Regions from separate parts of the Nocardiopsis alba genome, predicted to be linked through region 2. Evidence: riboswitches for the same ligand, from Rfam matches in the RefSeq annotation. Region 2 holds a riboswitch; each other region holds the start of a gene.
What was found. Region 2 has a riboswitch for cobalamin ahead of TR33_RS08335 (ribonucleoside-diphosphate reductase subunit alpha). Riboswitches for the same ligand answer to the same signal wherever they lie in the genome.

Region 1: it holds a riboswitch for cobalamin, as region 2 does, so the genes downstream of both, TR33_RS21875 (VWA domain-containing protein) here and TR33_RS08335 (ribonucleoside-diphosphate reductase subunit alpha) in region 2, are expected to answer to the same signal.
Region 3: it holds a riboswitch for cobalamin, as region 2 does, so the genes downstream of both, TR33_RS21850 (ferredoxin-like domain-containing protein) here and TR33_RS08335 (ribonucleoside-diphosphate reductase subunit alpha) in region 2, are expected to answer to the same signal.

Annotation. Positions count from the first base shown of each region.
Region 1 is NZ_BAZE01000013.1:138,857-148,349, reverse strand. Features, by position in the region: gene TR33_RS21890 (ATP-binding cassette domain-containing protein) at 1-1,916, opposite strand, end outside; gene TR33_RS21885 (bifunctional hydrogenobyrinic acid a,c-diamide synthase/histidinol phosphate aminotransferase CobBC) at 2,067-4,535, opposite strand; gene cobO (cob(I)yrinic acid a,c-diamide adenosyltransferase) at 4,529-5,143, opposite strand; gene TR33_RS21875 (VWA domain-containing protein) at 5,143-7,218, opposite strand; cobalamin riboswitch at 7,252-7,390, opposite strand; gene TR33_RS21870 (bifunctional cobalt-precorrin-7 (C(5))-methyltransferase/cobalt-precorrin-6B (C(15))-methyltransferase) at 7,446-8,732, shown strand; gene TR33_RS21865 (cobalt-precorrin-4/precorrin-4 C(11)-methyltransferase) at 8,701-9,483, opposite strand; gene TR33_RS21860 (precorrin-2 C(20)-methyltransferase) at 9,468-9,493, opposite strand, start outside.
Region 2 is NZ_BAZE01000003.1:564,323-573,815, reverse strand. Features, by position in the region: gene TR33_RS08350 (sigma-70 family RNA polymerase sigma factor) at 1-547, shown strand, start outside; gene TR33_RS08345 (NYN domain-containing protein) at 735-2,435, shown strand; gene TR33_RS08340 (hypothetical protein) at 2,462-3,034, shown strand; cobalamin riboswitch at 3,353-3,552, shown strand; gene TR33_RS08335 (ribonucleoside-diphosphate reductase subunit alpha) at 3,697-7,371, shown strand; gene TR33_RS08330 (ribonucleotide-diphosphate reductase subunit beta) at 7,476-8,552, shown strand; gene TR33_RS08325 (acyl-CoA dehydrogenase family protein) at 8,821-9,493, shown strand, end outside.
Region 3 is NZ_BAZE01000013.1:129,023-138,515, forward strand. Features, by position in the region: gene TR33_RS21825 (RNA ligase (ATP)) at 1-1,021, shown strand, start outside; gene TR33_RS21830 (sodium:solute symporter) at 1,071-2,573, opposite strand; gene TR33_RS21835 (anhydro-N-acetylmuramic acid kinase) at 2,665-3,840, opposite strand; gene argG (argininosuccinate synthase) at 4,163-5,608, shown strand; gene TR33_RS21845 (Fur family transcriptional regulator) at 5,976-6,407, shown strand; cobalamin riboswitch at 6,559-6,762, shown strand; gene TR33_RS21850 (ferredoxin-like domain-containing protein) at 6,815-7,687, shown strand; gene TR33_RS21855 (precorrin-8X methylmutase) at 7,684-8,349, shown strand; gene TR33_RS21860 (precorrin-2 C(20)-methyltransferase) at 8,346-9,493, shown strand, end outside.

The DNA of each region.
Region 1 (9,493 bases), on a different contig from region 2:
TCCAGGACCGAGGCCTGGAACCGCCGCCCCTCGCACTCCTCGCAGGTGACGGTGGCACCGGCCATCATCACCAGGTCGGCGTAGATCACCCCGATCCCGCCGCAGTTGGGGCAGGCCCCCTCGGAGTTGGCGCTGAACAGTCCCGGCTTGACCCCGTTGGCCTTGGCGAACGCCTTGCGGATCGGGTCGAGGAGCCCGGTGTAGGTGGCCGGGTTGCTCCGTCGGGAACCGCGGATCGCGCCTTGGTCGATCGAGACCACGCCCGCGTCGGAGGAGATCGAGCCGTGCACCAGGGAGCTCTTGCCGGAGCCGGCCACGCCGGTGACCACGACGAGCGTCCCCAGCGGGATGTCGACGTCGACGTCGCGCAGGTTGTTGGCCTTCGCGCCGCGGATCGGCAGGACCCCGGTGGGCGTGCGCGTGCTCTCCTTGACCCGGACCCGGTCGTCGAAGTGGCGTCCGGTGAGGGTGCCGGAGGAGCGCAGTCCTTCGACGTCCCCCTCGAAACCGACGCTTCCGCCCTCCGTCCCGGCCCCGGGTCCGAGGTCGACGACGTGGTCGGCGATGGCGATCGTCTCGGGCTTGTGCTCCACGACCAGCACCGTGTTGCCCTTGTCCCGCAGGTTCAGCAGCAGTTCGTTCATCCGACCGATGTCGTGGGGGTGCAGGCCGATGGTGGGCTCGTCGAAGACGTAGGTGACGTCGGTGAGGGAGGAGCCCAGGTGTCGGATCATCTTGACGCGCTGGGCCTCGCCGCCCGACAGGGTGCCCGAGGGACGTTCCAGGGAAAGGTAGCCCAGGCCGATGTCCACGAACGAGTCGAGGGTCCGTCGCAGGGTGGTGAGCAGCGGCGCCACCGTGCCGCGCGCCTCGCCTCCTCCGGCCTCGGCGCTCTCCTCGATCCCGTCGAGCCCCCGGACCCAGTCGGCCAGATCGCTGATCTGCATCGCGCAGGCGTCGGCGATGTTCACCCCTCTGATCCGCGATGAGCGCGCCCTCTCGGTGAGGCGGGTCCCGTCGCAGTCGGGGCAGGTGGTGAAGGTGACGGCCTCGTCCACGAACGCCCGGATGTGCGGCTGCATCGCCTCCCGGTCCTTGGACAGGAACGACTTGCGGATCTTGGGGATCAGCCCCTCGTAGGTGAGGTTGACCCCGTCGATCTTGACCTTGACGGGCTCGTGGTGGAGGAGGTTCCACCTCTCCTTGTCGGTGAACTCGCGGATCGGCTTGTCCGGGTCGACCAGCCCCGACTCGGCGTAGAGCCGCACGGTCCAGAAGCTGTCCGACTTCCATCCGGGGATGGTGAAGGCGCCCTCGGAGATCGCCTTGGTGTCGTCGTAGAGGCGCGAGAGGTCGATGTCGGAGACCGTGCCGCGGCCCTCACAGGTGACGCACATACCGCCGGTCCGGCTGAAGGTCGCCTTGACCGCCTTCCTCGCCCCGCGCTCGACCGTGATGGCGCCGCTCGCCTTGACCGAGGGCACGTTGAAGGCGAACGCCCCGGGCGGGCCGACGTAGGGGGTTCCGAGCCGGCTGAAGAGGATGCGCAGCATGGCGTTGGCGTCGGTGGCGGTACCGACCGTGGAGCGGGGGTCGGAGCCCATCCTCTCCTGGTCGACGATGATCGCGGTCGTCAATCCGTCGAGCAGGTCCACGTCGGGCCGCTCCGTGCGCGGCATGAACCCCTGGACGAAGGTGCTGTAGGTCTCGTTGATCATCCGCTGCGACTCGGCGGCGATCGTGTCGAACACCAGCGAGCTCTTGCCCGATCCCGAGACCCCGGTGAACACCGTGAGTCTGCGCTTGGGCAGGTCGACGGCGACGTCCTTGAGGTTGTTCTCCCGCGCGCCCCGCACGCGGATCAGGTCGTGGCCGTCGGCGGCGTGTCCGGAACCGGTGCTCATCGTCTCTTCCATCCCCTGGACCTCCTCGACGTCCACACCGATCCGGGCGGGTCGCCTGTCCGGCCACACGGTCGCCGTTGCTCGACGCCCTCCTCGGCCACGCGCCACATCGTGACACAGGGCGAGGACAGAACGGGGTGAACGCGACCGGCCCGTCCCGGATCAGGCCGAAGGGGCGGTGTCCGGGACGAGGCCGGCCAGGGCGGCCGTCAAACGACGCGTGATCTCCGGCGAGCGTACGGCCACCCGGATCCAGGAGGGGTCCAGCCCCGGGAAGGTGTCGGCCCTGCGCGCCGCGATCCCCTGGGCGCGCAGGCGCGCGTGCGCCCCTTCCCCGGCCCGCACGAGGACGAACGGAGCCCGTGAGGGGACGAACCCCGCCCCGGCCTCGCGCAGCCCGGCTTCGAGATGGGAGCGCCATCCGTCGAGTTCACGGGCGCGGCGCTCCGCCTCGGGGACCGCCTCCTCCGAGGTACAGGCGATCATGGCCGCGATCGCGGGGGTGGACACCGACCAGGGCGTGCTCGCCCGTTCCAGTCCGCGCACGGTCCCGGAGTCGCCGACGAGGTATCCGGCCCGGATGCCGGGGATCGACCAGTGTTTGGTGAGACTGCGCAACACCACCAGCCCTTCGATCCGCTCCTCGACCAGGCTCTCCGGCTCTCCCGGCACCGCGTCCATGAACGCCTCGTCGACGACGACCAATCGCCCGGGGCGGCAGAGTCGACGCAGGTCACGGGCGGGGTGGAGAACTCCGGTGGGGTTGGTGGGGTTGCCCACGACCACCAGGTCCGCGTCGTCGGGGACGGCGTCCGGGTCGAGGACGAAACCGTTCTCGGCCGGGCAGAGCACGCTCGTGACGGCGTGTCCGGCCTGTTCGAGCGCGGCGTGCGGTTCGGTGAACTGGGGGTGGACCACGACCGGCCGCCGCCAGGAACGGAGCCGCGCGATCAGGGTGAACGCCTCGGCCGCTCCGGCGGTGGGCAGCACCTCGTCGACCCCGCGCCCGTGACGGCGGGCGATCGCGGCCCGGGCCGGTGCGGGGTCGGGGTAGGCGTCGATCTCGCGCAGGCTCTCGGCGAGGGCGCGGTCGAGCCACACGGGACGCCGCCCCGGATGGACGTTGACGGCGAGGTCCAGCATCCCCTCGCCCACCTCGACGTCACCGTGATGGCGGAGCGGGTCGGCGACGGGTTCCGCCACCGCCTCCGCCTTCAGGGACACGAGGTCGGGTGCCGGGACGGAGGCGGGCACGGGGGGCGGGGTCGCGCGCGCGGCGTCGGCCAGACGTGCCGCGAAGCGAGGACGGCCGGCCCAGTGGAGGTGCAGGTAGGAGGCGTGCAGCGTGTCGGAGGCGAAGCCCTCCGGAGCTCCATCGACGACCCAGGCCGGGCGTTCGGCGCAGGCTCCGGGGCTCATGCGGGTGCGGTGGAACTCGTGACCGGTGGCGCTCTCGCCCGCGCGGGTGAGCAGCGTGTCTCCGGGCGCGGTCGCCACCGGATAGCGCAGGGTGAGCCGCTCCGTCATCCGGGCGTGCGCGGGAAGGACCCCGGCCATGGCCCTGTCGTCGAGCGACCCGGCCAGATAGAGCATGCCGGCGCACTCGGCGACGGTGGGCACCCCGGAGCGGACGGCGTCGCGCAACTCGGTCAGCAGGGCCCGGTTGGCGGCGAGCCGACCCGCGTACACCTCGGGGAAGCCGCCGCCGAGGTAGAGGCCCCGGGTCCCGGAGGGCAGCGCGGTGTCCACGAGCGGATCGAAGGCCACGACCTCGCATCCGGCGGCGGTGAGCAACTCCTCCGTCTCCGGGTAGCGGAAGGTGAAGGCCCGGCCGCCGGCCACCGCGATCACCGGCCGCGGACCGTCGGCGGCGGCGATCCCCGGTTCGTCGGCGGGATCCCAGGGGCGGGCGTCCAGGGCCGGGGCGGAACGGGCCAGCTCCACCAGCGCGTCCAGGTCGACGTCGCGCGCGACGCGCTCGCCGAGCCGTTCGACGGCGCGGGCCGACTCGGCCCGTTCGGCCGCCGGGACCAGCCCCAGGTGGCGGGAGGGCGCGGCGATCTCCTCGTCGCGGGAGACCACCCCCAGGACGGGGATCGGCATGGCCCGGGCGATCTCGGCGACGTTGCGGGCCGACCCGGCCTTGTTCAGGATGACCCCGACGACCTCGACCGCGGGATCGTAGGCGACCATCCCCGCCACCAGGGCCCCCGCCGAACGCGACATGCGGGACACGTCCACGACCAGCACCACGGGGGTCGCGGTCAGGGCCGCCACGTGCGCGGAGGAGGCGAACCCGTCGGTGCCGATCCGTCCGTCGTGCAGCCCCATCACGCCTTCGACGACGGCGATGTCGGCGCCGCGCGCCCCGTGCAGGAGCAGCGGCGCCACCCGCTCCTCGCCCACCAGGTGGGGGTCGAGGTTGCGGCCGGGCCGTCCGGTGCCCAGGGCGTGGTAACCGGGATCGATGTAGTCGGGCCCGACCTTGTGCCCGCTCACCGTGTGACCGGCGGCCCGGAGCGCCGCCATCAGCCCGGTCGCGATCGTGGTCTTGCCCTGCCCCGTCATGGGCGCGGCGATCATCAACCGGGGCGGGGCGGTCCCCTCCGGGCGGAGGGGGGACGTCACCATTCGATCCCTCGTTGGCCCTTCCGGCCGGCGTCCATCGGGTGCTTGACCTTGGTCATCTCGGTGACCAGATCGGCGGCCTCCAGTAGACGCGGGTCGGCCCGACGGCCGGTGATCACCACGTGCTGGCGTCCGGGACGGCTCTCCAGGGCGGCGACGACGTCCTCGACGTCGACCCACCCCCAGGCGATCGGGTAGGTGAACTCGTCGAGGATGAGCAGGTCGTGCGTCTGCTCGGTGAGTCTGCGCTTGATCTCCTCCCACCCCTGCGCGGCGGCGGCCGCGTGGTCCTCGGCCCCGTCGCGGTGGCGGATCCAGGACCAGCCGGAGCCCATCTTGTGCCATTCGACCGGGCCGCCCTCGCCGGTCTCCTCGTGGAGCCGGCCCAGGCGTTCCAGGACGGTCTGCTCGCCGATGCGCCACTTCGCCGACTTGACGAACTGGAACACCCCGATCCGCCAGCCCTGGTTCCAGCCGCGCAGGGCCAGACCGAACGCGGCCGTCGACTTGCCCTTGCCGTCACCGGTGTGGACGGCCAGGAGCGGAAGGTTGCGGCGTTGGCGTGTGGTGAGTCCGTCGTCGGGGACGACGGACGGCTGTCCCTGGGGCATCAGGCGGCCCTTTCTCGTACGGCGTCGCTCAGGGCGTCGGCGTCGACCTCGCCGACGGGCAGATGGTCGGCGTCCAGGCGGGCGGCGAGGGTGGCGGCCAGCCCCAGACGCAGGGGACCGGACTCGCTGTCCACCACGACCGTGGTGACCCCGAGTCCGGCGACGTGGTCGGCGGCGTCCAGGGCACGGCCGACGGCGCCCCGTCCCCCGGTGGCCCGGCCGTCGGTGACCACGACCAGGAGCGGACGCAGGCGCGCGTCGCGCAGGCGTTCCCGTCGGACCACCCGGGCGGCCTCCAGCAGCCCCTCGGCGAGCGGGGTGCGGCCGCCGGCGGGCATCTCGTCGAGACGGACGGCGGCCACGTCCACCGAACGGGTGGGCGGCAGCGTGAGTTCGGCCGTGCTCCCCCGGAAGGTGATCAGGCCGACCTTGTCGCGTCTGCGGTAGGCGTCCAGCAGGAGCGAGAGGATCGCGGTCTTGACCTCGGTCATGCGTTTGCGCGCGGCCATGGAGCCGGAGGCGTCGACGCAGAACAGGACCAGGTTGCTCTCCCTGCCCTCCCGGATCGCGACGCGCAGGTCCTCCGGACGCAGCCGGATCCGCTCCCCCTCGCCCGGTCGTGAGGCGGCGGCCCGCACGGTCTCCACCAGGTGGAGCGAGGAGCCCCGGCCCGGGCCGGGGCGGGAGGCGCCGACCCGGCGGCCCCGGGTTCCGATGGCGCGGCTGCGTCGACCGTCGGCGCCCTCTCCGGTCCCCCGCACGGTGAACGTACGGGGGCGGTAGGGGGCGGCCGCCTTGGCCGTGGGGAGCGGGGCGGCGGACGGCCGGGACTCGGAGTCGGGGCGATCCTCGCCCACGGGTTCGTGCGGAGCGGGCTCCGGGATCGTCTCCGGCTCCGGGCCGGTCTCCTCACCGATCGGTCCGTCGGCCGGGCCCTCGGTGGGTTCGGGGCCTTCGGCGTCCGGTGCGCCGTCGCCCTCGGGCGGGGTGTCGACGGGGTCGTCGCCGCCGTCCGGGCCCGAGGGTTCCGGCGGATCGGGCGGGAGCTCCTCCTCGCCCAGGACCCGGTCGAGGAGCTCCTCGTCCAGCCCCGGGGCGTCGAAGGGGTTGCGCCTGCGCCGGTGCGGCAGGGCGAGGGTGGCGGCGCGGCGGATGTCGGCGCGGGTCACCTCGGTCCGCCCCTCCCAGGCGGCGTGCGCGACCGCCGTGCGGGCGGTGACGATGTCGGCGCGCAGACCGTCGACCTCGAAGGCGGCGCACACCTCGGCGATCTTGAGCAGCGCCGCCTCGGACAGCCGGACCCGGTCCAGGGCGTCGCGCGCCTCGGCGATACGCGCGGACAGGGCCCGCTCGGTCTCGCGGTAGCGCTCGGCGAAGCCGGCCGGGTCGGTGTCGTAGGCCATCCGGCGTCGGACCACCTCGGCGCGGGCACGGGGCTCGGTCGGCGCGGCGATCTCCACGGTGAGCCCGAAACGGTCGAGGAGCTGCGGGCGCAGCTCGCCCTCCTCCGGGTTCATCGTGCCGATGAGCAGGAAGCGGGCCGTGTGCTCCACGGAGAAGCCGTCGCGTTCGACGGTCACCCGGCCGGTGGCCGCCGCGTCCAGCAGGAGGTCGACCAGGTGGTCGTGGAGGAGGTTGACCTCGTCGACGTAGAGCAGCCCGCGGTGGGCTCGGGCCAGTAGTCCGGGTTCGTAGGCGACCTGTCCTCGGGTGAGCGCCTGCTCCAGGTGCAGGGAGCCCAGGACCCGGTCCTCGGTGGCGCCGACGGGGAGTTCGACCAGCCGGACCGGCCGGCTCTCCACCGGGGTCTCGGGGCCGAAGGGACCGTCGGGCGAGTGCTGTCCGGGGTCGGCCGGGTCCACGGAGAAGCGGTCCCCGCGATGGACGTCGATGGGCGGCAGCAGGGAGGCCAGCGCCCGCACCGCGGTGGACTTGGCGGTGCCCTTCTCGCCGCGGACCAGGACGCCGCCGATCTCCGGCGAGACGCTGGTCAGGACCAGGGAGAGTCCGAGGTCGTCGAGGGGTTCGGTGTCGCAACCGACGATCGCGGAGAAGGGAAAGTGCGAAGACCGCAATGGCATGTGAGGCTCCCGCTCGTTTCGCCATACGTCATGGGCGGGCGCGAGGCCGGTCTTCGGACTTGCCGGGTCCTCCTCACGGAGGCTCGGTTCACCGCAGCGGGCCTGTGCCGGAATCTCACCGGGCTTCCCAGATTCTCCCCTCCCGCCGTCACCACCGTTTCCGATGGCCGGGCGGGCAGGGGCACCTCGCGCCTGTTGCCCGCCACGATAGCGTCAGGGCCATGAAGGACGACACGCGCCCTCCCCGTCGGGTGCCCGGCCGGGCCCTGCCGGGCGAGACGCCCCTCCCCGCCGAAGGGGTCGGGATCACCGTCGTCGGTGTCGGGGCCGACGGCTGGTCCGGGCTGCCCGAACGCCTGCGCACGCTGGTTCTGGAGGCGGAGGTGGTGCTGGGCGGCCACCGGCACCTGTCCATGCTTCCGGAGACGCCCGGGCAACGCCGCGAGCCCTGGCCCTCCCCGCTCCGTGAGGGGCTGCCCGACCTGTTGGCCTCCCTCGACGGGGCCCGTACGGTGGCGCTCGCCTCCGGAGACCCGTTGGTGTCGGGGATCGGCACCACCCTGATCGACGCGTTGGGTCCCGAGACCGTACGTCTGGAACCGGCCGTCTCCTCCGTCGCCCTGGCCCGCGCCCGTATGGGGTGGCCCGCCGAACGGTGCGCCGTGGTGAGCCTCGTCGGCCGGGACCCCCGCCCGCTTCTGCGCAGGCTCGCGCCGGGACGTCGTGTCCTGGTGCTCTCCTCCGACGCGGGCACGCCCGCGACGGTCGCCGGGATGCTGGTCGGCGCCGGGTACGGAGAGAGCCGGATGACGGTCCTGGGCGACCTGGGCGCGCCCTCGGAGTCACGGTTGGAGGGCACGGCCGAAGGATGGGCGTCCATCCCCGCCGAGAAGGTCTCCGCCCTGCACGTGCTCGCCCTCGAACTCGCCGGACCGGTCGGGTACGGCCTGGTCACCGGACTTCCCGATGACGCCTTCAAACACGACGGCCAGCTCACCAAACGGGACCTGCGCGCCTCGGCCCTGGCCCGATTGGCGCCCTCGCCCGGACAGCACCTGTGGGACGTGGGCGCGGGGGCCGGATCGATCGGCATCGAGTGGATGCGCGCCCACCCGACCTGCTCGGCCGACGCCGTGGAGGCGAACGCCGACCGGGCGGCGCGGATCGAACGCAACGCCGGACGGCTGGGGGTCCCCGGTCTCCGGGTGGTCACCGGCCGGGCCCCGGAGGCGCTGGGCGATCTCGCCGGGCCCGACGCGGTGTTCGTCGGCGGTGGCGCGACCCGGCCGGGCGTACTCGACGCCTGCCTGGACGCCCTGTCGCCGGGCGGCCGGCTCGTGGTGCACGGCGTGACCCTGGAGACCGAGGCCCTGCTCGCGGACGCCCGCCGTCGTCACGGCGGAGAGCTCACCCGGATCCAGGTCGAGACCGCCGCGCCCGTCGGCACCTTCACCGGGTGGACGCCCGCGCGCACGGTCACCCAGTGGGCTCTGACGGTCGACCCTTGACCCTGGGGCGGCACGGATCGTAGAGGTGGGACTCCCCTCCCCCGCGCGGGTCCAGGGCCCGGCCCACGAGGATCACGGCCGCCTGCCGGAGTCCGGCTCCCTCCACCAGGTCGGCGATGTCGGCGACCGTGCCGCGCAGCACCGACACGTCCGGATGGCCGACCTTGTGCACCACGATCACCGGGCAGTCGTCGCCGTACTCGGGGGCGATCTCGACCATCAGTTCCCGGACGCGGCGGATCGCCAGGTGCAGGACCAGGGTGGCCCGCGTCCGGGCGAACGCGGACAGGCTCTCGGTGTCCGGCATCGCCGTCGAACGGGCCCGGGTCCGGGTCAGCACCACCGACTGGGCCACCAGCGGCACGGTCAGCTCCCGACCGACCATGGCCGAGGCGGCCGCGTAGGCGGGCACCCCCGGGGTGACGTCCCAGGGGACGCCGTGGGCGTCGAGTCGGCGGGTCTGCTCGGACAACGCGGAGTACAGCGACGGGTCGCCCGAGGTGAGCCGCACGACCTCGCGGTCCCCGGAGTGCGCCGCGACCAACAGTTCGGTGATGCGGTCCAGGTCCAGACCCTGGGTGTCGATCGCCTCGACGTCGGACGCGCAGTGGGAGAGAACCTCCGCGTCCACGTAGGTGCCGGGGTAGAGCACCACGTCGGCCGCCGCCAGCATGCGGGCGGCGCGCAGCGTCAGCAGGTCGGCGGCGCCGGGGCCCGCCCCCACGAAGTGGACGGTCACGTCCTCACCCACCTGGGGGTCC
Region 2 (9,493 bases):
CGACCTGCCCGCCTACTCGGCCTACCAGTCGTTCGCCGACGTCACCGACCTGGTGCGCGCCTCCGGTGGCGGGCAGTGGTGGGTCGCCGACGTCCCCGCCCAAGAGGGGCGCGGCGTCTACGCGGGCTGGAGCCTGGTCCTGGTCCTGGAGGACCCCGCCGTGGAGGGGTACCAGCAGGCGATGGTCCTGGACGAGACCTCGGCGGTCTTCCAGGACTCGAACGGAGCGGCCTTCCCGGTCTCGGGGCTGCTCCCGACGGCGGTCCGGACCGGGGTCGACGTGGTCGCCTGGGAAGGGGACGCCGAATTGGGCGGCGACCGTGTCCTGATCGACGGTGTCCCCCACGCCCCTTCCGAAGGGCCGGGAACCGTCGACAACGCCTTCGTGGGTTCCGCGCGTGGAGCGGACGGGGATCCGATGACCTTCGGTACCGACGTGACGCGATTCGACGCGGTGCTCGGCAGGGAATCGGAAATCCGAATCCTCTCCGAACAGGACGCGCTACTGGTGGGGGTCATCGCACTCGCGGCCCCTATGCGCACCTGATCCCGGTTATCGAGGCGCTGTTCACAGCGCTCGGAAAACCACGGACATCCAGGGGAATCGCCGTTGAGTAGCAAGACCATAACCGTGGGTATTCACAGGCGGAACGCAAAACCAGACGGATTTGGCTAGGCTGTGCCCCGGTCATGGATATGGCCCCAGAGATCGACAGGGAAGGGGGCGGTGTCACGTGGACCGTTGCGCGTTGTTCGTCGACGCGGGATACCTTCTCGCCGACGGCGCGATGGCCGTACACGGAACCCGTAACCGGGATTCCGTCGCCTGGGACTATTCCGGTCTCGTCCAGTTCCTCAACGAGGTCGCGCGAGACCGCACGGGGCTGCCGCTCCTGCGCTGCTACTGGTACGAGGCGATCGCCGACGACCGGAGGACCCAGGAACAGGACGGCATCGCCGACATCCCCGGCATCAAGTTCAGAGCCGCCCGGATCCGCCCGGGGCGCCGCGAGGGCGTGGAGAGCTACGTCCAACGCGACCTGACCACACTCGCCCGGACCGGTGTCCTGTGCGACGCGGTCCTGGTCAGCGGGGACGAGGACATGGCCCCGGTGGTCGCCGACGTCCAGGAGATGGGCGTGCGCGTCACCGTCGTGCACATCTCGGTGGAGGGCAACTGGACCATCTCCCGGTCCCTGCGCCAGGAGTGCGACGACCTCATCGAGATCGGCGCGGGCCACCTGCGCCCCCACGTCGAACTGCTCTCCGGCGGCGGATCCACCCAGGAGAACGCCGCCAAGACGACCACCCCCTTCGCCAACGGGCGCGCCACACCGGTCCCCGAACAGGCGCCCGCCCGCCCCCGCTCCGCGGAACGAGGGCGTCGCGCCCAGCCCGAACAGCCCGCCGACACCTCCACCGGCGGACTGGAGGCCATGTTCGCCGGCACCGGCGGACAGTCCGTCCCCCAGGGCAGCGCCATGGAGCAACTGCGCGCCATGCGACGCTCCCTCGCCCAGCAACGCGGCGACCACCTGGCCGGCTCCGGCGGAGAGAACAGGGCCTCCGGGGGCATCGACGCCAACGGCTTCCCCACCGGGGGACAACCGGTCAACGGCGCCGCCGCCTACCCGGGCTCCCCCGCGGGCCAGAACGGCCAGACCCCCTACCCGCCCCCGAGCACCGGCGCCCACCAGTCGATGCGCGGCGCCGAACCGAACGGCTACGGCCTTCCCTCGGCGCCCCCGAACGGCACGGCCCCCGGCCTCGGTACGGGCCCTGCCGGCTACGACAGCACCGGACCCCAGCCCGGGTTCGGTGGTGGCACCGGACCCCAACCGGCCTTCGGAGGTACCGGCCCCCAGGCCGCCTTCGACCCCGGAACGGGCCCGCAGGTCTCCTTCGCCACCGACGCCCCCCAGGGACCTCCGCCCCGCAGAACCCCACCCGCACCCGACCCCAGATACGGGGGCGGACCCGGCGAGGACCAGGGTTTCGGAGGTGGGTCGGACCCAAACCCTACCTATGGGACCAGTACGGAAGCTGACGCCGCACGCCGCGGTGGCGCCGACCCCCGTTTCGGGGAGCGGCGGCCTACTGGTCCCGAGTACGACGACCGATTCGGCCCCAGGGGACACCAGGAATCCGCCCCCAGTCCTGGATATGCCCAGCAGACGGGCCCCGCCCCGCATACCGTTGATGAAGCGGTGCATGTCGCGCACAGGGAAGGGAACGACTTCGCGGAGTCGATCGCACGCGAGGCTCCGGCCCTATGGGTGGAGGCGGTTCTGGCCAGACGGCCACGAATGCCCTCCGACCTGGAGGCCCGCCTGCTTCAGGGCTCCTCGCTCCCGATCGACCACCTGTTGCGCGACGAGGTCCGTGACGGACTGCGCCAAGGGTTCTGGCAGGCCCTGGAGCGTGCCAGGACCTGATCGGCGCGCGGGAGTGCGAGTAGGGGATGGGGGCGATGCGGTTGACCCACGTGACGACGGCAGAACTCGACCGGTTGGAATTCCACGCCGTCCGGTCGGGTGAGCACGGTCGGATCGCCGCCCAACTACTGGACCTGGCCAACCGGGTCGACGCGGGAAGCGAGGTCGGCCGCGCCGAACTGTTCGTGCGCGCGGGCGAACAGTGGGAGATCGCCCAAGAGTTCGAGCGTGCCTGCTCGGCCTACCAGCGGGCGATCGACGACGGCGGCGTCACCGTGATCGACCCGCACGCCCTGAGCGCGGGCGCCCTCCTGCAACTGGACGAACGCCGCCAGGCCGAATACCACCTGGAACGCCTGGAGTCGGGCGGTCCCGCCGGGCTGCCCACCCTCATCCACGTCGCCGAGGCGCTGTACGCGCACGACGACCTGGAGGGGGCCGAACGCTGGGCCACCGCGGGCGCGCGCTTCCACGCCGGATGCTCGCGGAGCCCCTACGTCGAGGACCTCTTCCTCGAACTGCTGAGAATCCGGTTCCGTATCCGATCCGACCTCGGCAGGCCCGAGGACGACCTGGACCTCATCCTCGACGAGGTGTGACCCCGGCCGATCCGCGGCCCGGAGCGTCGACGACCCCGGGCCCGCGACCGGAGGCGGCCGGCTTCGTGTGAGCTTTCCTTCCCCGCCCCGAGCGACGCGAGGGGGAGGAGGGGGCCTGCGGCGGGTTCTCGGGCGTGGTCCCGACCGCCCCGCACCCTGTGGGAGCATCGATCCCGCCGGGTGAGAGCGACCCCGGGCGGGGCCGTCTCGCCCCCTCATACCATGTTCGGCGGCGGGATCCGGCCACGGTCGATACGTCCGAAGAACCCGCGACACGCCATCATCTTGCGGTGTACCAACCCACCATCCCCTAGATGTAGTATCGCTCCCGCTGGTGGTTCACCGGCCCTCCGGGGCGGGTGAGGCAAGAGGGAACCCGGTGCGAATCCGGGACTGCCCCGCAGCGGTGAGTGGGAACGAAAGCCGTCATAGGCACTGGGAGCCGTTCAGGCCCTGGGAAGCGACGGTGGAGTAGGAAGCCCACGAGTCCGAAGACCTGCCACCCGCACGCACCTCAGGTGCGTACGACGACGGGGCTTCGAGGGAGAGCCGCCGCGACCCACCGGTGGACCGTACAGGTTCGACGTACACCTCCACTGCTGCGTGCCGCGTGCTCACTCGTGTGCCCCCGGGGACTCTTCTACCGAGGTTGGAGCCGCTTTATGACCCTTGACGTCGAGGCCGCGCCCGTATCCGTTCGGCCCACGCAGACCCACGAGGGTGGCCCTGGCACCGCCATCGACCGGATCGAACACGTGGTGGCCGAGGCCTGCGCCGGTCTCACCGGTGTTTCGGCGGAGAAGGTCCTCGACGAGGCGCGGCGCGGCTTCTACCCCGGCATCGCCGACTCCGAGGTCGAGCTCGCCCTGGTCATGGCCGCCCGCAGCTTCGTCGAGGTCGACCCGGACTACTCCTACGTGGCCGCGCGTCTGCTGCTCGACAAGCTCCGCACCGAGGCGCTGAGCTTCGTCTTCGACGCCCACGAGACCGCCGGGCAGACCGAGATGGGCGACCGCTACGCCGGCTACCTGGCGGCCTACGTGCGCCGGGGCGTCGAGCTCGGCCAGCTCGACCCCGCCCTGGCCGGGTTCGACCTGGACGTGCTGGGGCGGGCCCTGCACGCCGATCGCGACGAGCAGTTCACCTTCCTGGGCCTCCAGACCCTCTACGACCGCTACTTCCTGCACAGCGACGACGTCCGCTACGAGCTGCCGCAGGCCTTCTTCATGCGCGTCGCCATGGGCCTGGCCCTCAACGAGGACGACCGTGAGGCCCGCGCGATCGAGTTCTACGAGCTGCTGTCCTCGTTCGACTTCATGGCCTCCACGCCCACCCTGTTCAACGCGGGCACGGTCCGCGCGCAGCTCTCCTCCTGCTTCCTCACCACGATCGGTGACGACCTCCAGGAGATCTTCCACGGCATCGGCAACAACGCGATGCTGTCGAAGTACTCGGGCGGTCTGGGCAACGACTGGACCCCGGTCCGCGGCCTGGGCTCCCACATCAAGGGCACCAACGGCAAGAGCCAGGGCGTCGTCCCCTTCCTGAAGATCGCCAACGACACCGCCGTCGCGGTCAACCAGTGCTTCGCGCCCGACACACCCGTCTATACGGCGGACGGGAGCAAGGCCATCTCCGAGATCGAGGTCGGCGATCTGGTCCTGGGGCACAGCGGTGTCTACCGCGAGGTCACCGACGTCATGATGTACGACCAGGTCGATCCCATGGTGCGGGTGAAGATCAAGCATTCGATCGAGGACATCGAGGTCACCTCCGGACACCCCTTCTACGCGATCCAGGGTGTCCCGCTGGGTCAGTCGAACAGCCGGACCCTGGCCTGGCTCGAGGACGACAAGGTCCGTGCCGAGTGGGTCGACGCCGGCCGGTTGGAGAAGGGCGACTACGTCGCCCAGGTCGTTCCCCGGGAGATCGTTCCGGTCGAGGGGTTCACCGAGGATGACGCCCGTCTCTACGGGATCCTGCTCGGTGACGGCCACCTGTCGAAGGGCGGGCAGCAGTGGGGGGTCTCCGGCAACCCCGAACTCGACACCCACCTGGAGTTCGTCCGGCACTACCTGGAGAGCCGGGGCATCCACTACTGGGAGACGGGGCGCGACGAGACCTACCTCCAGATCCACTGGTCCTTCGGCCGGGGCGCGGTTCGTGACGAACGGACCGGTCGTATCACCGGCGCGGGCGAGCCGACCCTCCCCTTCACCTTCGAGGACGTCTACGACGCTCGAAAGGACAAGAGGATCTCCCGTCGGTTCTCCCACCTCCCGCACGCCCAGACCAGGGCTCTGCTCCAGGGGCTGCTCGAGACCGACGGCGGCGTCTCCCGCGGGGTGGAGATCTACTTCACCAGCACTTCGCGTCCTCTGGCTCTGGGAGTGCGCTACCAGCTGCTCCGCCTGGGGGTTCCGGCCGCCGGACAGTACCGAGAGCGTGAACAGTCGCACACCGGACGCCGCTCGGACGGCACCGAGATCCGGTTCGATGGAACCGCCAAGGCGTTCGACATCCGGGTTCCCGCGGTCGAGGGCATCGCCGAGCTGGTGGGCTGTCGTCCCCTGACCAAGCGGAACTGGATCGAACACAAGGGCATGGTGTTCACCCGTGTCCGTGAGGTCGGAGAGACGGAGATCGTCCCGACCGTCTTCGACCTCAAGGTGGAGACCGATGAGACGTACATGACCGCGGCCGGTCTGGTGCACAACGGCGGGAAGCGCAAGGGCGCGGTCTGTGCCTACCTGGAGACCTGGCACATCGACATCGAGGAGTTCCTCGACCTTCGCAAGAACACCGGCGACGAGCGCCGCCGCACCCACGACATGAACACCGCGAACTGGGTTCCGGACCTGTTCATGAAGCGTGTGGAGGAGCAGGGGAGCTGGACCCTGTTCTCCCCGGACGAGGTCCCCGACCTCCACGACAAGTACGGTCTGGAGTTCGTCGAGGCCTACGAGCGCTACGAGGCCGAGGCGCGGGCCGGGCGGATCAAGGTCCACCGGACGCTGCCCGCCGTCGACCTGTGGCGTCGCATGCTCACCATGCTGTTCGAGACCGGCCACCCCTGGATCACCTTCAAGGACCCGTCCAACCTGCGTTCGCCGCAGCAGCACGTCGGTGTGGTGCACTCCTCCAACCTGTGCACCGAGATCACGCTGAACACCGACAAGGACGAGGTCGCGGTCTGCAACCTCGGCTCGGTCAACCTGGCCCGCCACGTGAGCGCCGAGGGCATCGACGTCGAGCGGCTGCGCCGTACCGTCCGCACCGCCGTGCGCATGCTCGACAACGTCATCGACGTGAACTTCTACACGATCCCCGAGGCCCGACGCGCGAACATGCGTCACCGTCCCGTCGGGCTGGGGCTCATGGGGTTCCAGGACGCCCTGTTCGAGCTCCGCACGCCCTACGGTTCCGAAGGCGCGGTGAGCTTCGCCGACGAGAGCATGGAGCTGATCGGCTACTACGCGATCGAGGCGTCCATGGAGCTGGCCGCCGAGCGCGGTTCCTACGAGACCTTCGAGGGCTCCCTGTGGAGCCGCGGCGTCCTGCCGATCGACTCGTTGCGGCTGCTGGCCGAGGCCCGCGGCGGCGACCTGGACATGGACCGCGGTGAGACGCTGGACTGGGACTCGCTGCGCGAGCGGGTGCGCACCACGGGGATGCGCAACTCCAACGTCATGGCGATCGCCCCCACCGCGACCATCGCCAACATCACGGGCGTCAACCAGTCGATCGAGCCGGTCTACCGGAACCTGTACGTCAAGTCGAACATGTCCGGCGACTTCACCGTGGTCAACGACCACCTGGTCCGCGACCTCAAGGAGCGCGGCCTGTGGGACGAGGAGATGGTCGCGGAGCTGAAGCGTCACGACGGCAGCCTGGGGGAGATCGACCGGGTGCCGGACGACCTGAAGGACCTGTACGCCACCTCGTTCGAGGTCGACCCGTCCTGGCTGGTGGAGGCCGGTTCGCGTCGTCAGAAGTGGATCGACCAGGCCCAGTCGCTGAACCTGTACATGGCGGCCCCCAGCGGCAGGAAGCTGGACGCCCTGTACCGGAAGGCCTGGCGTTCGGGGCTCAAGACCACGTACTACCTGCGCGCGCAGAGCGCCACGCACGTGGAGAAGAGCACGCTCAAGGGCACCGACGGCCGGCTGAACGCGGTGTCGGCGACCCCGGCGCCCGCTCCGGCCCCCGCGCCCGCTCCCTCTCCGAGTCCCGCCCCGGTGCCGGTGGCCGAGCCCACGGCGGCCGAGGAGGAGTTCGAGATCGTCGAGGACCAGGCGTGCTCCATCGACGACCCCGAGTGCGAGGCCTGCCAGTAATCCGGTCGGGGGCGTCCGCGCGCGGACGCGGACGCCCCTCCTTCCTCGCACTCCGCCCCCGCAGAGAAGACCCGGCTCGACCGGAGAACGGACCAGTACCGAGCATGACCACGGTTTCCGAGAACAACGACACGACCGGCCTCGGCGAGATCGAGCGCGACGCCGCCCGTGTGAACGTCGACGACAAGGCGATGATCAACGCCCGCGCGGACGTCAACCAGCTTCTTCCCCTCAAGTACACCTGGGCGTGGGAGAAGTACCTCGCCGGCTGCAACAACCACTGGATGCCCACCGAGGTGGCCATGCAGGCGGACATCGCCCTGTGGAAGTCCAAGGACGGGCTGACCGAGGACGAGCGGCTCATGCTCAAGCGCAACCTCGGTTTCTTCGCGACGGCGGAGTCGCTGGTCGCGAACAACATCGTCCTGGCCGTCTACCGTCAGCTCACCAACCCCGAGTGCCGCCAGTACCTGCTGCGTCAGGCCTTCGAGGAGGCCGTGCACACCCACACCTTCCAGTACATCTGCGAGAGCCTCGGCCTGGACGAGGGCGAGCTGTTCAACATGTACCGGGAGGTCCCCTCGATCACGGCGAAGGACGCCTGGGCCCTCAAGTACACCCAGAACCTGGAGGACCCGGACTTCAGCACCGGCACGCCCGAGGCCGACCAGGCCTTCCTCCGGGACCTGGTCGCGTTCTACGTGATCTTCGAGGGCATGTGGTTCTACACCGGCTTCGCGCAGATCCTGTCGCTGGGTCGTCGCAACAAGATGGTCGGTATCGCCGAGCAGTACCAGTACATCCTGCGCGACGAGTCGATCCACCTGAACTTCGGCATCGACGTGATCAACCAGATCAAGATCGAGAACCCGCATCTGTGGAGCGAGGAGTTCCAGGCGGAGGTCCGGCGGATGCTGACGGAGGCCTGCGAGCTGGAGGTGGCCTACGGCCGCGAGACCATGCCGCGCGGGGTCCTGGGGCTCAACGCCGACCTGTGCGAGCAGTACATGCGCTTCATCACCGACCGCCGCGCCGAGCAGATCGGTCTGGCCCCGATCTTCGGTGAGACGGAGAACCCGTTCCCGTGGATGTCGGAGATGATGGACCTCCAGAAGGAGAAGAACTTCTTCGAGACGAGGGTGATCGAGTACCAGACCGGTGGCGGTCTGGACTGGGACTGACCTTTCGGGGGCGTTCGGCGCCTCCGCCGTGATCCGTAGGACGGATCCTCTTCCTCCTTCTCTCCCTTGCCGGGGCCCGGGGCGGCGCGCGCCCCGGGCCTCTTTCGCGTTCGGCCACCCCCGACTCCTCCGTCGCATGGATATCGGGGTGCCGACCGCTTCCGGCCAGGTCATGGCCGGGGCAGGCCAGAGCGTGAACGAATCCCCTCCGAAGGCATCGGACCAGGGTGCGACCAGGTAGTCCCCCCATACCGAGGGAGAACCCGCAATGGATCACGTTTTCGGAGACGAGCGGCACCGGCGACTGCGTGCTGAAGTACGTGAGTTCGCCGAGCACGAGGTGGCCCCCCGCATCCCCGAGATGGAGCGGCGCCGCCATGTGGACCACGAACTGTCCCGGCTCATCGCGGAGCAGGGGTGGATCGGTGTGACCGTGGACCCGGCCTACGGCGGTATGGGCGCGGGGCATCTGGCCAAGACGATCATCATCGAGGAGATGTCCCGTGTCAGCGGGGCGATGGGCGCGATGGTCCAGGCCTCCCAGTTGGGGGTGGCCAAGATCGTGCACTTCGGGAACGCGGCCCAGCGCGCGGCCTGGCTGCCGAGGGTCGCGGCGGGGCGGTGTCTGCCCACGATCGCGGTGACCGAGTACGGCTCCGGCGGGCACGTCCTGGGGATGACCGGCAGCGCCGTTCGCGATGGTGACGACTACGTGCTCAACGGGCGGAAGGTCTTCGTGGGCAACAGCCACGTCGGCGATCTGCACGGTGTGGTGGTCCGGACCGGGGAGGGGTCGCGGGGGTTGTCCGCGTTCCTGGTCGAGTCGGATCGGCCCGGCTTCTCCCTGGGCCCGCACGAGGGCACGATGGGGTTGCACGGGTTCAGCTTCGGGGAGTTGATCTTCGAGGACTGCCGTGTCCCCGCCGCCAACATGCTCGGGG
Region 3 (9,493 bases), on a different contig from region 2:
CCTGGAGCTGGCGAAGGTCGGGCTCTTCCACGCGGTCGTGGCCAAGGGCGCCTACCGGACGGGCGACTGGGCCGTCTACATCCCCGAGGGGGCCCTCCTGCCCGAGGACCTCATCGAGGAGATCGGTCTGACCGGACGGCTCGCGGGGTCGAAACGGAACCGGGTCAAGGCCATCCGGCTCCGAGGCGAGCTCTCCCAGGGCATCGTCTGCCGTCCCGCCGCGCTCGCCGACCGCGACCTGGCGGCCGAGCACGAGGCCGGCACCGACCTCTCCGCCGAACTCGGGATCACCAAGTGGGTCCCGGAGGTGCCCGTGCACCTGAGCGGCGACGTCGTGGCCGCCCCGGATCTCCTCAGGTGGATCGAGATCGAGAACGTCAAGCGCTACCCGGGCGTCTTCGAGCCGGGCGAGCCGGTCGTCGCCACCGAGAAGATCCACGGCACCGCCTGCCTCTACACGCTGCTGGCCGAGAGCGGCGAGGAGTTCGTCTCCTCGAAGGGACACGGTGGCAAGAACCTCGCCCTGGCCCCCGACGACGGGAACCTGTACTGGAGGGCGGTCCGCGCCGCCGAGGTCGGCAAGGCCGCCCGCGCGCTGGCCGAGCGCTTCGGAGCCCGCAGGGTAGGCGTGTTCGGTGAGGTCTTCGGCTCAGGTGTCCAGGACCTGGGCTACGGAGAGACCGGCCGGACCGAGGAGGCGCCGGGGTACGCCGTGTTCGACGTCGCTCTGGACGTGGACGGTCGACGTGTCTGGGTCGACTCCGCCGACCTGGGCGGTCTCCTCGCCGAGGTGGGGCTGCCCGCGGTCCCCGTGCTCCACGAGGGCCCCTACGACGAGGCTCTGCTGATCGCGGCGGCCTCGGGCGCCGAGACCTGGAGCGGGCGCGCCCTGAACATCCGTGAGGGCCTCGTGGTCCGACCGGCCAGGGAACGGTTCTCGAAGGAGCTGGGCGGTCGCGCGATCGCCAAGTTCGTCTCCGACGCCTACCTCACCCGCAAGGGCGGCACCGAGTACGAATGATCCGCGCCGTCCGGGACGGGACCGTCGTGGCCCCGTCCCGGACCGCGGCTCAGGGGCGCTCCTCCTCCAGCGGGGAGGGGCGTTCCGCCGTCTCGATCTCCGGGGCCTCGTCCCGATGGCGCAGGGACAGCAGGGCGCCCAGACCCACGGTGATGGCGCTGCCGATCGCCGTGTACCAGGTGAAACCGACCAATCCCGGGGCGAACAGGAACAGCCAGGCCATGGTCGCCACGGCCACCGTGAAGGCGACGGCGGCGTCGGCCTGGCGGGCCCGGCGCACCCACAGACCCAGGAAGAACGCCCCCAGCAACCCTCCGTAGGTGATGCTGGCGACCGACAGCCCCAGTTCGACCACCGGGTTGTCGGTGCCGGTGAACATCGCGGCGGCGACGATGAACACCAGACCCCAGCCCAGGGTGAACAGTCGGCTCAGGCGCAGGGCCTCGCCGTCCGAGAGCGTCCGGCGCGAGAACCGCTGGTACAGGTCGGACATGGAGGAGGACGACAGGGCCGACAGGGACGACGACAGGGTGCTCATCGCGGCGGCGATGATCCCGGCCAACAACAGCCCGGACAGACCGGGGGGAAGCCCTTCGGCGATGAACACCGGGAAGAGCTCGTCGGAGGTGCCCATCCCGAGCCGTTCGATCGTGGCCCGCTCGAAGTAGGAGTAGAGCGCCAGACCCACGGTCAGGAACAGCGCGAACTGGGCGAACACCACGACCCCGCTGACGATCACGGCCTTCTGCGCGTCGCGCAGGCTGCGACATCCCAGGAGCCGCTGCACGATGATCTGGTCGGCCCCGTGCGACGCGGTCGACAGCAGGGCCCCGCCCAGGACGGCGGTGACCGTCGCGTAGGGGGAGGAGACGGGGTCGGAGGTGAGGTCGAGGAACCGGGTCTTGCCCTCCTCCGCCGCGACCGACAGGAAGTTCACGTCCAGGTTCACGGTGATGACCACCAGGGCCACGATCCCGCCGAGGACGTAGAGGCCCATCTGGAGCACGTCCACCCACACCACCGCGCGGATCCCGCCGACCAGTGTGTACAGGATGGTCACGGCGCCCATCACCGCGACGATCGCGAAGTAGGAGACGCCGAGACCGAACGAGTCCAAGACGATCTTCATCGGGATGGCGGCGGCGAACAGGCGCACCCCGTCGGCGAGCAGCCGGGTGAACAGGAAGGTGACCGAGGCGGTGGCCTGCATGCCTCGACCGAACCGCAGCCCCAGGTAGGCGTAGGCGGTGGTCATCTCGCCCCGGTAGTAGCGGGGCAGCAGCAGGAAGGCGACCACGATCCGGCCGATCAGGTAGCCCACGGCGACCTGGAGGAAGGTGACGTCGCCCAGGTAGGCGATCCCGGGAACGCTGATCACGGTGAGCGCGCTGGTCTCGGTGGCCACCACGGAGAGGCACACGGCCCACCAGGGCAGCCGCCGATCTCCGATGAAGTAGTCCTTGATGTCGCGTTGGCGACCGGACAGCCTCAGCCCCAACCAGGCCGAGCACAGCAGATAGAGGACGATGACGACGATGTCGATGGTCTGCACCGGGCGGTTCCTCCGGAGGGTCGACGGGGCGGGCGGTGGGCTCCGGGGACGGGGGCCGGGTCCGAGGTCCCGTGAAGGTCGGCGACCCGGATCAGGGGGCCGGTTCGACGCGTAGGAGTCGCGGGGGCCGATCGGCCGGTTCGGGGAGCCGGAGCGGCCCGGATCCCGGGGTGAAGGAGCCCGCGATGGCGGAATGGCGGGCCCCGGTGCACGCGGGGAGTGCGGCGGGGAGTCCGTGCGCGCTCAGGAAGCCGATCAGGGCGAACAGGTAGGCCTCCTTGGCGTCGCCGTCCAACCCCAGGGCGTCGACGGTGTCCAGCCGGGCCGGTCCGAGCCGGGCGGCGAGCCGATCCATCAGGGCCGGGTTGCGGGTGCCGCCTCCGGAGGCCAGCACCTCGACGACCCCGTGGGGGCGCAGGGCGTCGGCGACGGTGACGGCGGTGAGCTCGACCAGGGTGGCGAGCAGGTCGCCGTCGTCGGGGCGGCCCGTCGCGCGCAGGGCCGCCTCCAGGTGGTCGGGCCCGAACAGCTCCGGACCGGTCGACTTGGGCGGGGCCTGTCGGTAGTAGGGCTCGGCCAGCAGGTGGTCCAGGAGTTCGGGGACGGGGGCGCCGGAGCGGGCGAGCCGCCCGTCGACGTCGAGGTCGATCGCCCCGTCGGTGATCAGCCGCATGGCGGAGTCGAGCAGGGTGTTGGCGGGGCCGGTGTCGAAGGCCAGGGGGTCTCGCCCCGGGCGTACGACGGTCACGTTGGCGATCCCGCCGAGGTTGAGCGCGGCGGTGGCCTCGTTCCGCTCGCCCAACAGCAGGGTGTCCAGGACGGCGGCCAGCGGGGCGCCCTGGCCGCCCGCGGCGACGTCGGCGGTGCGCGGGTCCGAGAGCACGGGGACCCCGGTGGCCTCGGCGATCCAGGCGGGTCCGCCCATCTGGAGGGTGCCGTGCACGGTGGGCCCCTCGGCCCAGTGGAAGAGCGTCTGCCCGTGCGAGGAGATCAGGTCGGCCCGGCCCTCGGTGAAGGCCTCCATGCCGGCCAGCGCGGCCCTGCCGAACTCGCGCCCTATCAGGGTGTCGAGCCGGCAGACCGTCTCCAGGGTGGTCGACGCCGGAGGCAGGGCCGAACGGAGCTCCCGCCGCAGACCGTCGGGGTAGGGGTGGTCGAGGTGGCCCAGCGGGGTCAACCGGATCAGGTCGCCGTCCAGGGCGAACCGGGCGGCGGCGACGTCGATCCCGTCCGCCGAGGTGCCGGAGGACACACCGATGACGATCATGCGGCTCCCGGGGCGGGGAGGGGGCGTCGGGGTCCGTCACCCGCCCCTGCCGTGCGCGGACCCACCGTGTGACAGCGATATACCGCGCCTCCTCCCGCGTCAACACCCCCTCGTCGTCCTGGTCGGAGCCGTGATGGGACGGTGGCCGGGGCGCGGGGTCGTGGTCGTCGCCGGGGAGCGGAGGAAGGGGGTCCGGTCGAACCGGGCGGCCCGGTTTCGGAGGGTGGTACCCGCAGGTCGGGGGTGGTGGGATGACGAGGGTCACAGGATCGCGCGCCGATCCGAATTGCATGTTCATTCATAAGGGTGCATGCTTATTGTCATGTCCAAGGTACTCACTTCCCTTCCCGCCGGCGAGCGCGTCGGAATCGCCTTCTCCGGAGGCCTCGACACCTCGGTCGCGGTCGCGTGGATGCGCGAGAAGGGTGCCGTCCCGTGCACCTACACCGCTCACATCGGCCAGTACGACGAGCCCGACATCGAGTCGGTGCCCGGCCGCGCCTCCGACTACGGCGCGGAGATCGCCCGCCTGGTCGACGGTCGCGCCGCCCTGGTCGAGGAGGGGTTGGCCGCCTTGGCCTGCGGTGCCTTCCACATCCGTTCCGGTGGACGGCCCTACTTCAACACCACCCCCCTCGGCCGCGCCGTCACCGGCACCCTGCTGGTCCGCGCCATGCTGGAGGACGGGGTCCAGATCTGGGGCGACGGCTCCACCTACAAGGGCAACGACATCGAGCGGTTCTACCGCTACGGTCTGCTCGCCAACCCCTCCCTGCGTATCTACAAGCCGTGGCTCGACGCCGACTTCGTCAACGAGCTGGGCGGCCGCAAGGAGATGTCGGAGTGGCTGGCCGAGCGCGACCTGCCCTACCGGGACAGCACGGAGAAGGCCTACTCCACGGACGCCAACATCTGGGGCGCCACCCACGAGGCCAAGGCCCTGGAGCACCTGGACACCGGCATCGAGCTCGTCGACCCGATCATGGGCGTGCGTTTCTGGGACCCCGAGGTCGAGATCGTCCCCGAGGACGTCACCATCGGCTTCGAGCAGGGCCGGCCGGTCACGATCAACGGCAAGACCTTCGCCTCCTCGGTCGACCTGGTCCTGGAGGCCAACGCCATCGGCGGCCGCCACGGTCTGGGCATGTCCGACCAGATCGAGAACCGCATCATCGAGGCCAAGAGCCGCGGCATCTACGAGGCCCCGGGCATGGCGCTGCTGCACGCCGCCTACGAGCGGCTGGTCAACGCCATCCACAACGAGGACACCCTCGCCAGCTACCACAACGACGGTCGGCGTCTCGGCCGGCTCATGTACGAGGGGCGCTGGCTGGAGCCGCAGGCCCTGATGGTGCGCGAGTCGCTCCAGCGCTGGGTGGGCACCGCCGTCACCGGCGAGGTCACCCTGCGGCTGCGTCGGGGCGAGGACTACTCGATCCTCGACACCACGGGCCCCTCGTTCAGCTACCACCCGGACAAGCTGTCCATGGAGCGCACCGAGGACTCCGCCTTCGGTCCGGGCGACCGCATCGGCCAGCTCACCATGCGCAACCTCGACATCGCCGACTCCCGCGCCAAGCTGGAGGACTACTCCCGGCTCGGCATGGTCGGCAGCGAGCACCCGACCTCGATCGGCGCCGCCCAGGCGGCCTCGACCGGTCTCATCGGCGCCATGCCCGAGGGCGGCGCTCAGGAGATCGCCTCTCGCGGCGAGGTCGACGACGCCGAGTGGCTCGACCACGCCGCGATGGAGTCCGGCACGGACTGACCCTCGCGACCACCGCGCCGCCACCGTCCCCGAGGCTTCCGGGGCCGGTGGCGGTCGCATGTCCGGGGTCGGTGAATGTGAGATCCGCCCCCGGGCGCGGCCCTCTCCGCCGGTGGGTTCGAGGGCCCCGAGGGAATGGCGTGCGGGGCCCGGATGTTCGGAAAGCCGGGCCACGCGCATGATCCGGGCCGGATCGGGAGAACGATCGGGCATAGGGTGCGCTCGAGGGTCGGGTGATCCACGTGCCGACGCCGACGTCGATCACGGTGACAGGGGTGTGGGCAGGCCCGGCGGAACTCTCGCCCCATTAGAATGGAACGATCACATTATTTGAGTTGATCCAGAAAAGACGGAAGGTCCAACGAGTATGTCGACCCCCTCGGACTTCGAGCGGATGTTGCGCGAGTCCGCGCTCCGGGTGACCGGTCCCAGACTGGCCGTCCTCTCCGCCGTGCACGCCCACCCGCACGCGGACACCGATTCGATCATCCGCGTCGTGCGCGAAGAGATCGGCGCCGTGTCCAGCCAGGCCGTCTACGACGTCCTCAAGGCCCTGACAGGCGTGGGTCTGCTGCGCCGCATCCAACCGCAGGGCACGGTGTCCCGCTACGAGACGCGGGTGGGGGACAACCACCACCACGTCGTCTGCCGTTCCTGTGGCGCCATCGCCGACGTCGACTGTAGCGTCGGCCACGCTCCCTGCCTCACCGCCTCCGACGACCACGGGTTCGAGATCGACGAGGCCGAGGTCGTCTACTGGGGCCTGTGCGGCTCCTGCTCCGAGGCGCGCGTCTCCTGAGAGCCCCCTCCCTCGATCCCCAGGGCGCCCTCCACGGGCGTGCCGGCCCTGTGGGGTCCCCTTCGCCGTGCCCACCGCTCTCCTGATCACGTCTCCCGGCCCTCGAGGCAGGGTCCCCGCGGCCCCGGGACGATCCGCTCGAACCGGACACGGTAATCTCGTCTGGCCAGTCGAACTCCACCTCATGGAGCAGGGAACCCGGTGCGAATCCGGGACTGACGCGCAGCGGTGAGGGTGACGGGCGGACGTGTTCCGGGACCGAGGTCCCGGGACGGCCACTGGGCGGGGAGCCCGGGAAGGCGTTCCGCATCGGTCGACCCCGAGTCCGAAGACCTGCTGGCGCTGGCGGTGACGGTCCGCCAGGTTCCCGCGGGCCTCGCGAACGGGCCCCTGATCGAAGGACCCGCATGTCCCCGACCGCCGTGCCCCGAACCCGGCACGACCGCTGCCCCGGAGCCCTGCGCCCCTGGCCCGCCGACGACGGCCTCCTGGTCAGACTCCGCCTCATCGGAGGCCGCGTACCCGCTCCGGCGCTCACCGCCCTGTCCTCGGTGGCCGAGGAGTACGGCGACGGGCGGGTCCACGTCACCGGTCGGGCCAACCTCCAACTGCGCGCCCTGCCCGGACGGGAGGGGAGGCTGGACCCCGAGGCGCTCCGTTCCCTGGAGGCGACCGGACTCCTGCCCTCGCGCACCCACGAACTGGTCCGCAACGTGATGGTCTCCCCGTGCACGGGCACGTCGGGAGGGCGGACCGACCTGCGGCCGGTCGCGGCCGAACTGGACCGGCTGCTGTGCGCGAACCCTCGTCTGGCCTCCCTCCCGGGCCGTTTCCTCTTCGTCCTGGACGACGGCCGCGGCGACCTGCTCGACCGCACCTGTGACCTGGGCCTGACCGCCCTCGACGACCGGTCGGCCCAGCTCCGGGTCGGCGAACACCCGGGCGCGACGGTCCCCCTCGACGAGGCCGCCGGGACGCTGATCCGACTCGCCGAGACCTTCCTCGAACGGCGCGGCTCCGGTCCCACGGCGCCCTGGCACGTCACCGAGCTCTCCTCCCCCCTGGCCGAACCGGCCCCGCCGGATCCCCGGCTGCCGGACCCGGCGCCACCCCTGCCGCACGGCCCGCTCCCGGACGGCGGCCGCCACGTGGCCGTGCCCGAGGAGGGGCTGGACCGTGCCGCGATCACGGAACTCGTGGAGGAGGCCCGCGCGGCCGGCCACGACGCACTCGTCGTCACGCCTCGGCGTGGCGTCCTCATCCCCGGAGGGACACGGTGACCACCCCGAAACGCCCGCCCAGGCGCTACGACTACATCGACGACGGATCCGCGATCTACGTCGACTCGTTCGCGACCATCCGGAGCGAGGCCCGGCTCGACCACCTGCCCGCCGACGCCGAACGGCTCGCGGTGCGCATGATCCACGGCACCGGTCAGGTCGACCTGGCCGAGGACCTGGTCGTCCATCCCGGTCTGGTGTCCGCCGCGCGTGCGGCGCTGCGGGCCGGCGCGCCGATCCTGTGCGACGCCACCATGGTCGCGACCGGGGTGACCAGGAGCCGGCTACCGGCCGACAACGAGGTGCTCTGCCTCCTCGGAGACCCCCGCGTGCCGGCCCTGGCCCGAGAGTGGGGCACCACCCGCAGCGCGGCCGCGGTCTCCCTGTGGGAACCGATGTTGGAGGGCGCGGTCGTCGCCGTCGGCAACGCCCCCACGGCCCTGTTCCACCTGATGGAGATGTTGATCGACGGGGCCCCGAGGCCGAGCGCGATCATCGGCTGCCCGGTCGGGTTCATCGGCGCAGCCGAGTCCAAGCAGGCCCTCACCGAGCTGGCCGAACGGCATGGGATCGACGTCCCCCACGTGGTCGCGCTCGGCCGTCGGGGAGGATCGGCGATGACCGCCTCGGCCCTCAACGCCCTGGCCAAGGAGGAAGAGTGACCGGACGTCTTCGAGGTGTCGGTGTGGGTCCGGGAGACCCCGAACTGATCACCCTCAAAGCGGCCCGCCTCATCGGTGAGGCGGACGTCGTCGCCTACCACGCGGCCTCCGGACGGGGCTCCAACGCCCGCCGGATCGCCGCCGACCTGATCCCCGAGGGGGCGATCGAGGAGCGGCTCACCTACCCGGTGACCACCGGCGCCACCGACCATCCCGGCGGCTACGAAGGGGCCCTGGCCGACTTCTACGAGGAGTCCGCCGCGCGCCTGGCCGCCCACCTCGACGCCGGCCGGGACGTCGTCCTGCTCTCCGAGGGTGACCCGCTGTTCTACGGCTCGTACATGTACATGCACGACCGGCTCTCCGAACACCACGAGACGGAGATCGTGCCCGGCGTGCCCGCGTTCACGGCGGCCACGGCCACGGCGGCGGCGCCCCTGGCCCGCCAGACCGACGTGCTCACGGTCCTGCCCGGCACCCTGCCCGAACCGGAGTTGGCGCGGCGGCTCGCCGACACCGACGCGGCCGTGATCATGAAGCTGGGCCGGACCTTCCCCGCCGTCCGTCGGGCGTTGGAGGCGGCCGGCCGGTTGGAGCACGCGGTCTACGTCGAGCGCGCCTCGATGGATCGTGAACGCCGTCTCCCGGTGGCCGAGGTCGACCCCGACACGGTGCCCTACTTCTCCCTGATCCTGGTCACCGGGGACAGCCTCAACGGTCGGCGCTCCAGGGACGGCGCCGTGACGGAGGCGCGGACCCCGGAGTCCGCGACGGCCGAGGCCGAACTGCTGGTCGTCGGCCTGGGGCCCGGCCCCGACCACTGGATCACCCCCGAGACCACGGCGGCGCTGGCCGAGGTGGACCACGTGGTGGGCTACGGCCCCTACGTCGACCGGGTCCCCCAGCGCGCGGGCCTGACCCGCCACTCCTCCGGCAACACCGTCGAGATCGACCGCGCGCGTCTGGCCCTGGACCTGGCCCGTCGGGGCGAGCGCGTCGCCGTGGTCTCGGGCGGGGACGCCGGCGTCTTCGGTATGGCCACCGCCGTGTTCGAGGCGGCCCAGGACCCCGTCCACCGGGACGTGCCGGTCCGGGTGCTGCCCGGGGTCAGTGCCGTCCAGGCGGTGGCGGCCCGTGCCGGCGC